2 regions of the Rhizobium sp. P1_E1 genome follow, and region 2 is predicted to be linked to the other one. Evidence: riboswitches for the same ligand, from Rfam matches in the RefSeq annotation. Region 2 holds a riboswitch; the other holds the start of a gene.

Region 1 (4,630 bases), on a different contig from region 2:
CGCTCTCCTCGACGAGGATGACGCGCTGGGTCGAGCCGATCGGGAAGGCCTGCTTGAATTCCTCCAGAGAGATGCCTGCCCTTGCCGTCTTGACATCGGCGCGCATCAGCTTGTCGACCGTCAGATTGCGGATCCAGCCGACATCATGGGCGCTGCGAATGCTTTCGCCGCGAAGATGAAAGCGCCATGTGGCGAAGGAGTAACCGAAGGTCGAGCGGACGACGAGCGAGGAGGTGATGACGGCGGCGAGCACCAGTGCCGTGATCAGGAAATCGCCGGTGATTTCGAGCGCCAGGAACGTCATGGTCAGCGGCCCGCCGATGACGGCGACGGCGAGCGAACTCATGCCGACCACGGCATAGATGACGGGCGTCAGCGTCGCATCGGCAAAATAGGGGCCGCAATAGGCGAAGAGCTTGCCGAGCAGGGCGCCCATGAACAGCGAGGCGAAGAACAGCCCACCCCTGAAGCCGGAGCCGATCGAGATCGCCGAGGCGAAGGATTTCAAGAGGAAGAGGCCGATCAGCGTCGGGATCGCCACCTCACGGGAAAGGTTCAGATGCAACGCGCCGTGGCCGGCCGAGAGCACCTGCGGTGAGATCATCGCCAACAGCCCGACGATGATGCCGCCGAGTGCCGGGCGGAAGGGTGGGGCGATCGAGCTCTTGCGCGCCAGCTCTTCGACAAAGGCGACGCCCTGCATGATCAGGATGCCGACACCGGCGCAGAAAGCACCGAGCAGCAGTGCCGGGATATAATCGGCTGGCACGACCGAGCCGAAGCTGCCGATATCGATGGTGAAATCGCTGCCGGCAAGCAGCCTTGCGATCAGGGTGGAGACAAGGGCGGAGACGACGACAGGCGTCAGCGACACGATCGTATAGGTGCCGATGATCAGCTCGAAGGCATAGAAAGCGCCGGTCAGCGGCGCGTTGAAGGCGGCGGCGATGGCGCCCGCCGCGCCGCAGCCAACGAGGGTGCGCAGGTCCGAGCGGCGAAGCTGCAGCTTCAGGCCGAATTTGGAGGCGAGGCCGGCGGCAAGCTGGGTATAGCCGGCCTCCAGGCCGACGGAGGCGCCGAAACCGTTGGAGATCAGGTTCTGCACGGCAACGATGATGCTGTCGGTCAAGGACAGGCGGCCGCCATGCAGCGCATTGGCCTCGATCGGGTCGACCATCGGCTTCTTGCGTCGTTTCGCCAGCACTAGGAGCAACAGGCCGAGCAGGGCGCCGCCAATGACGGGGGCAGTGAGCAGCAGCATCTTGTTCTCGATCTCGGACGAGCTCAGCCGCTCGCTGTCGGCGATGCCGAAGACCAGCTGATGCAGCTCGTTGGAGACGTAACTCATGCCGGTGACGGCGAGACCCGAGATGATGCCGACGACGGCGCCCGCCAGCGACAGACCGACCTCGCTACGGCGGGTCAGCGCCCGCAGGCGTCCCGGATCGAAGAAAACACGCAGCGCACGAAAACGGCGCCGATCCAATTTCATAAGCATGGCTAGACAACTAGGCGGGGAGAGGCCCGGTCAAGGGCGGAGATGGTCGCGCAGTCCGCTTGCGACGCAATTGCGGCGAAAAGCCGGCGGCTGGGACAAATTTTTATGACGTAAGTCTCTGATAAATGACGATATTTTAGGTAGAGTAAGTCGTGTTGGCGGAGTTGCTTCCTCTGGCCGGCCATTGCCCGGTCGCCAAGGCCGGTTGACTTCACCTCTGAGCTTGCCTAACCATCCCTCAACGGATGGTCGCCCGACCATCCCGACATAACGGATGGTTCCGGATCGGTGTTACGCCCTTCCGGATGAAAAGGGAATGTGACGCGGCGGACCCAAGCCGGGCGCCTTCATCACAGCCGACCCCGCGACTGTAGAGCGGTCAGGGTCTTCCATCCGGCGTTAAGCCCTTTCTGCCGGCAGCCTGCAATCGTGCAGGCGGGCGGGACGGGCGGCATGCCGGAAAAGCCACTGGATATGCATGGTGATCAACCGGGGTCGGACGCCTCTCAAGTCTACGAATCGTCCACCTTTTCACTGATGCAGCCGGGAAGGCGAGGATGATCCGCTGGCACGATCAGGGCGACCGGTTTCCGGTCTGCCCCGATCGCGGCCGATAACCGCGAGCCAGGAGACCTGCCATGCGTGCCGGGCGCGAAGCCCACACCTGGGCACTATGCCCGTTGCCAGCACGGAGGTTGTCTTGGCTGAACGATTGAATTCAGCGCAGCCTGGTGCGGCGCGATTTGGCGGGGCCTTACAGCCGCCGGCGTCTTCCGTAGCGGCTTGCGCGGCATCTATTCAGAAGGCAACGCCGGCATGACGGCTGCCCCCTCCAACACTGTCTTCATCCTCGGCGGCGCGCGCTCCGGCAAGTCCAGGTTCGCCGAATCCCTCGTCACCGCGACCGATCTGGATCGCCACTACCTTGCCACCGGGCGGGCCTGGGACGAGGAGATGCAGGCGCGCATAACGCAACACAAGGCCGATCGCGGTCCGTCCTGGACGACGCATGAGGAGCCGCTCGATCTTGTCGGCAAGCTTACCGACATCGATGGCGAAGGGCGCATCGTGCTGATCGATTGCCTGACGCTCTGGGTCACCAATCTGATGATCGAGGAGCGTGAGATGGCGGTGGAATTTGCCGCACTTGCCGATTTCCTGCCCGCCGCGAAGGCGCGGCTCGTTTTCGTTTCCAACGAGGTCGGTCTCGGCATCGTGCCGGATAATCGCATGGCGCGGGATTTTCGCGATCATGCCGGCCGGCTGCACCAATCGATCGCGGCGAAGGCCGCCGAAGTCTATTTCATCGCGGCAGGCCTGCCGCTGAAAATGAAGGGTTAAGTCCATGAACCAGCAGAAGATTCCCGCAACCGTCATCACCGRCTTCCTCGGTGCCGGCAAAACGACGATGATCCGCAACCTGCTGACCAATGCCGGCGGCAAGAAGATTGCGCTGATTATCAACGAATTCGGCGATCTCGGCGTCGACGGCGACGTGCTGAAGGGCTGCGGTGCGGAGAATTGCACTGAGGACGACATTATCGAGCTCACCAATGGCTGCATCTGCTGCACGGTCGCGGACGACTTCATCCCGACGATGACGAAGCTGCTCGAACGCGAACAGCGGCCCGACCATATCGTCATCGAAACCTCGGGCCTTGCTTTGCCGCAGCCGCTGGTCGCCGCCWTCAACTGGCCCGACATTCGCACCCAGGTGACCGTCGACGGTGTCATCACGGTGGTCGATAGTGCTGCCGTTGCCGCCGGCCGTTTCGCCGACGACCATGATGCCGTCGATGCGCGCCGTGCCGAGGATGAATCGCTCGATCACGAAAGCCCGATCGAGGAGCTGTTCGAGGACCAGCTCACCTGCGCCGACCTCATCGTGCTCAACAAGACCGACTTGATCGACGCCGCGGGCCTTATCAGGGTGCGCGACGAGGTCGCCTCCCGCACGGTGCGCAAGCCCGTGATGATCGAGGCGAGAAATGGCGAGGTGTCAGCCGGCATCTTGCTCGGCCTTGGCATCGGCACGGAGGACGATGTCGCCAATCGCAAGTCGCATCACGAGCTGGAGCATGAGGATGGCGCGCCGCACGATCACGACGAATTCGACAGCTTTGTCGTCGATCTCGGAGCCATTGCCGATCCCGCCGGTTTCGTCGAAGCGCTGAAGGACATCATATCAGCCCATGACGTGCTGCGTCTCAAGGGTTTCGTCGACGTTTCAGGCAAGCCGATGCGTTTGCAGCTCCAGGCCGTCGGCAGCCGCATCGACCATTATTTCGACCGCGCCTGGGCAGCCGGAGAAAAGCGCGGCACACGCCTCGTTGTCATTGGCCTGCACGAAATGGACCAGGACGCGGTGAGGGCGGCGATCGAAGCGCTGGCATAGACCGATGCATCTGCTTCTGGCCCAGCAGGGAACGATCAGCGACGGCGAGGAGGCAATCGACCTTGGGCAGACGCCGGGCGATATCCTGTTCCTGTCGGCGGCCGACAGCGAGCTTGCCGCGATCGCAGCCGCCCATCGCGATCGCCGGACAGCACCTTCGCTGAGGCTCGCCAGTCTGATGAGCCTCAAGCATCCGATGTCGGTCGATACCTATGTCGAGCGCACCGCGCGGCATGCGAAGCTGATCATCGTGCGTGCGCTCGGCGGCGCCAGCTATTTCCACTATGCGCTGGAAGCGCTGCATGCGGCTGCGGCTCGCGCCGGTGCACTGATTGCGGTCTTGCCGGGTGATGCCAGGCCAGATGCGGGGCTGGTTCCTTTCTCCAATGTTGATCTCGACGATCTCAACGCGCTCTGGGCCTATCTGATCGAGGGCGGCGATGCTAATGCGCGGGCGTTTCTCGATTATGCCGGGGCGATGCTGTCGGGCACAGATAAGCCGGCACCGGCTGTGCCTTTGATGAAGGCAGGTATTTGGTGGCCGGGGCGGGGGTTGATCGGGGTCGAGGAGTGGCGGCGGGTCGTTTTAGATATGTCTTCGGGTGCGGGGATGGTAGCGGAGGAGGGATTTGAATCCCCTACAGTCGCCATCAGCTTCTACCGCGCCCTGGTGCAGAGCGGCGAGACCGGGCCGATCGAAGCGCTTGTCGAGGCGCTGGCCGCACTCGGCCTCCGGC
Region 2 (4,630 bases):
TCGGGCGTCAGCGTCTGCATGGCGAAGGGAACTGCGGAACCCTCCCGCTTCTTGCAGCGTCAGCCGCAATCAAATCATAAGGTGCAGGATACGCAGCCCTGCACCTCGGTGCCGGACAGCGCCATCTGGCGAAGGCGTATGTAGTAGATCGTCTTGATGCCCTTCTTCCAGGCATGGATCTGCGCCTTGTTGATGTCGCGCGTCGTTGCCGTGTCGCGGAAGAACAAGGTCAGCGACAGGCCTTGGTCGACATGCTGGGTCGCCGCCGCATAGGTGTCGATGATCTTCTCCGGCCCGATCTCGTAGGCATCCTGATAATAGTCGAGATTGTCGTTGGTCATGAACGGCGCCGGATAATAGACGCGGCCGATCTTACCTTCCTTGCGGATTTCGATCTTCGAGACGATCGGATGGATCGAGGAGGTCGAGTGGTTGATATAGGAGATCGACCCCGTCGGCGGAACCGCCTGCAGGTTCTGGTTATAGAGGCCGGAGGCCATCACCGCCTTCTTCAACGTGGCCCAATCTTCCTGCGTCGGAATGTGAATGCCTGACGTCTCGAACAGCGCCCTGACCGTCTCCGTCGCCGGCTCCCAGAGCTGCTCTGTATATTTGTCGAAATAGTCGCCGGAGGCATATTTCGAATTCTCGAAGCCCTTGAAGCTCGTACCGCGTTCGACCGCCAAAAGGTTCGAGGCGCGGATTGCGTGATAGGTCACCGTATAGAAATAGATATTGGTGAAATCGACGCCTTCCTCGGAGCCGTAGAAGATACGCTCGCGGGCGAGATAACCGTGCATGTTCATCTGGCCGAGGCCGATCGCATGGCTCTCGTCATTGCCCTTCTCGATCGAGGGAACCGAGGAAATGTGACTCATGTCGGAAACGGCTGTCAGCGCCCGGATCGAGGTCTCGATCGTCTTGCCGAAATCTGCCGAATCCATTGCCGCCGCGATATTCAGCGAGCCGAGATTGCAGGAAATATCCTTGCCGAGATGTTTGTAGGAAAGGTCGTCATGATATTCGCTCGCCTCGCTGACCTGCAGGATTTCCGAGCATAGATTGCTCATCGAAATACGTCCGGCGATCGGGTTCGCCCGGTTCACCGTGTCCTCGAACATGATGTAGGGGTAGCCGCTCTCGAACTGGATTTCGGCAAGCACCTGGAAGAATTCGCGCGCCTTGATCTTCTTCTTCGAAATGCGGGCATCCGCCACCATCTCGCGATATTTTTCCGTCACCGAAATCTCGGTGAAAGGCACGCCATAGACGCGTTCCACGTCATAGGGCGAGAACAGATACATATCCTCATTGTTCTTGGCGAGTTCGAAGGTGATATCGGGCACGACGACGCCGAGTGACAGCGTCTTGATGCGGATTTTTTCGTCGGCATTTTCGCGCTTGGTGTCGAGGAAGCGCATGATATCGGGATGATGGGCATTGAGATAGACCGCACCCGCGCCCTGCCGCGCCCCGAGCTGGTTGGCATAGGAGAAACTGTCTTCGAGCAGCTTCATCACCGGGATGATACCCGAGGACTGGTTCTCGATATGCTTGATCGGCGCGCCTGCCTCGCGGATATTCGTCAGCGACAGCGCCACGCCGCCGCCGCGCTTCGACAATTGCAGCGCCGAATTGATCGACCGGCCGATCGATTCCATATTGTCCTCGACGCGCAGCAGGAAGCAGGAAACCAGTTCGCCGCGCTGCTTCTTGCCGGCATTGAGGAAGGTCGGCGTCGCCGGCTGGAAACGGCCGGAAATGATCTCGTCGACCATGTCGCGGGCAAGGGCCTCGTCGCCACGCGCCAAGGCCAGAGCCACCATGCAGATGCGGTCCTCATAGCGCTCGAGATAGCGCTTGCCGTCGAAGGTCTTCAGCGTATAGCTGGTGTAATATTTGAAGGCGCCGAGGAAGGTCGGGAAACGGAATTTCTTGGCATAGGCCTGGTCGAACAGATCCCGCACGAAATTGAAGGAATACTGGTCGAGAACCTCCTGCTCGTAATATCCCTCGGTCACGAGGTAATCGAGCTTTTCCCTCAGATTGTGGAAGAACACCGTGTTCTGGTTCACATGCTGGAGGAAATATTGCTTGGCCGCCAAACGATCCTTGTCGAGCTGAATCCGCCCCTCATCGTCATAGAGGTTCAGCATCGCGTTCAGCGCGTGATAGTCGAGGGTTTCGGCTGCTTTCGGCGGCCTCTCCCCGGCGGGCTGAGCAAAAATTTGATGCGGTTTTGCGCCCGCATCCCGCGTCAGGGTTGTTCCCGTGTCCAAAATCGTTCCATTCCGTGTTTGACCTTGGCGACGTCGTCGTCGGTGCCCATGAGCTCGAACCGGTAAAGGTACGGCACCTGGCATTTCTGCGAGACCACGTCGCCGGCGAGCCCGTATGTCTCGCCGAAATTGCTGTTGCCCGCGGCGATCACGCCGCGGATGTGTCCTCGGTTTTCCGCATCGTTGAGGAAACGGATCACCTGCTTGGGAACGGCACCCTTGCCGCCGTCGCCGCTATAGGTCGGCACGATCAGCACGAAGGGTTCGCGGATATGGAACGCGTCTGCGCCACCTGGCGGAATGCGCGCCGCGCGCAGACCGAGCTTGGCGACGAACCGATGGGTGTTCTCGGATCGGCTGGAATAATAGACGATCAGGCCCATCGCTTGTCCTCAGGTCAGGAGAGCGCGCTGATCATGTCGGGACGGAAGCCCGCCCAATGCTGCTCGCCGGCGATGACGACAGGCGCCTGCATGTAGCCGAGGCTGCGGACGCGATCGAGCGCTTCGGCATCCTGCGAGATATCGACGATGTCATAATCGACGCCCAGACGGTCGAGGGCGCGGTAGGTGGCAGTGCACTGGACGCAGGCAGGCTTGCTGTAGACGGTAATGGTCATGATATTCCTCGTGACGATGCGATTGGGCGCAGGACATCGATCGGAAATCTGTCGATATCCGTCGAAAAATTCTCTGATGATTTTGAGCTGTGCGGCTGTTTAGCCGCTGGGCGTACTCCGCCCTCTACCTCTAGCGGGTGGCGGCCTGAACTGAAATTCTGACATGACTTCACCCCGAAGTGGCTCATGAGGAGGTTCGGGCCTGCGAAACGCGATGCGGAGATTCCCCGCAGCCATGCAACGCGACCTTCCGGACACCCCGCCCGTGGACGTTTCGTTCGAGGCAGGTCTCCTGGCTCACGGGTCAAAGCGCCTGCCCAGCCTTCCCGGAGCATCATGCTCCAGTGACCTGAAATCGGACAGTTGCTCGCCGCTTACAGTTGCGGGGGCAGCCCCGGCATTGCCGCGCCATGATGGCGAAGCGCACCGAATTCCCGTCTTAGTCACCGATCCTCACGAATCGACGGAACCTCGAACACTAGATATGGTACGCGAATCGATCATGACGTCAACAAGTTGTTGTGGCGGCGCAACAATGGCGGCAACGAATCGCCGCGCCTGTGTATGATGTGGATAACGAAGCGTTAACGGAAAAGCGCTGTGGAGAACGCATCATAAAGAGAGCCGGCAGAAGCCGGCTCCTCAAACGACATTCATATTTTTATCCGAAGCAACCGCAGTGCATTGATCGTCACCAGCACGGTGGCGCCGGTATCGGCAAGAATCGCTGGCCAGAGCCCGGTGATCCCTATGATCGTCGTCACCAGAAACAGCGCCTTCAGCCCGAGTGCGATGGTGATATTCTGCAGGATGTTGCGCATCGTGCGTTTGGAAAGTTCGATCATCCGCGCCACGTCGCCAACGCGTCCGTGCAGCACGGCAGCATCCGCCGTCTCCAGCGCCACATCGGTGCCGCCGCCCATGGCGATGCCGATGTCGGCAGCGGCCAGCGCCGGAGCATCGTTGATGCCGTCGCCGACCTTGGCCACGATGAAGCCCTGGCGCTTCAATTCGCCAACGACCCGCTGCTTATCCTCTGGCATCATCTCGCCGCGCCAGTCGATGCCGAGCATGCCGGCAACGGCTGCTGCCGTCCGCTTGTTGTCGCCCGTCAACATCATCGCCTTGACGCCTGCTGATTTGAGGGCAGCGAGCCCGGCCTCGGCATCCTCACGCGGCTCGTCACGCATGGCGATCAGGCCGGCCGCAACACCGTTGACGAGCAGCACCGACACGCTCTTGCCCTCGTCGTTCAGCGCCGTGATGCGTGCATCCTGTTCCGCGCTGAGCGTCCCGCGCTCGCGGGCGGCAGGTGGCGACAGCAGATCCAGCGCCTCACCGCCGACTTTGCCGCTGACACCCTTGCCCGGCAYCGCTTCAAGCTCGAAGGCCGGCGGCACGGGAACGCCGTCCGTCTTGGCGCGGTTGAGGATCGCCAGCGCCAGCGGATGGCTGGAACCCTGCTCCAGCACCGCCGCGCGCGACAGCACCTGCGCCTCGCTCAGGCCAAAGGAAATGATGTCGGTCACCTGAGGCTTGCCTTCTGTCAGCGTGCCTGTCTTGTCGAAGGCGACCATCGTCACCTTGCCGAGCGTTTCCAACACCGCGCCGCCCTTCATCAGCAGCCCGCGCCGCGCACCGGATGAAAGCGAGGCGGCGATCGCCGCCGGCGTCGAGATGACGAGCGCGCAGGGGCAGCCGATCAAAAGGATCGCAAGGCCCTTATAGACCC

Evidence for each region. Region 2 has a riboswitch for cobalamin ahead of nrdH (glutaredoxin-like protein NrdH). Riboswitches for the same ligand answer to the same signal wherever they lie in the genome.
Region 1: linked by a shared signal. The riboswitch ahead of cobU (bifunctional adenosylcobinamide kinase/adenosylcobinamide-phosphate guanylyltransferase) and the one ahead of nrdH (glutaredoxin-like protein NrdH) in region 2 are both predicted to bind cobalamin.

What each region holds. Positions count from the first base shown of each region.
Region 1 covers NZ_JBFUAY010000003.1:33,732-38,361, reverse strand. Annotated here, with positions in the region: gene AC1D1Z_RS02505 (chloride channel protein) at 1-1,498, opposite strand, end outside; cobalamin riboswitch at 1,757-2,153, shown strand; gene cobU (bifunctional adenosylcobinamide kinase/adenosylcobinamide-phosphate guanylyltransferase) at 2,315-2,839, shown strand; gene cobW (cobalamin biosynthesis protein CobW) at 2,844-3,893, shown strand; gene cobN (cobaltochelatase subunit CobN) at 3,898-4,630, shown strand, end outside.
Region 2 covers NZ_JBFUAY010000025.1:21,110-25,739, forward strand. Annotated here, with positions in the region: gene nrdE (class 1b ribonucleoside-diphosphate reductase subunit alpha) at 75-2,279, opposite strand; gene nrdI (class Ib ribonucleoside-diphosphate reductase assembly flavoprotein NrdI) at 2,258-2,662, opposite strand; gene nrdH (glutaredoxin-like protein NrdH) at 2,677-2,898, opposite strand; cobalamin riboswitch at 3,164-3,387, opposite strand; gene AC1D1Z_RS12080 (heavy metal translocating P-type ATPase) at 3,552-4,630, opposite strand, start outside.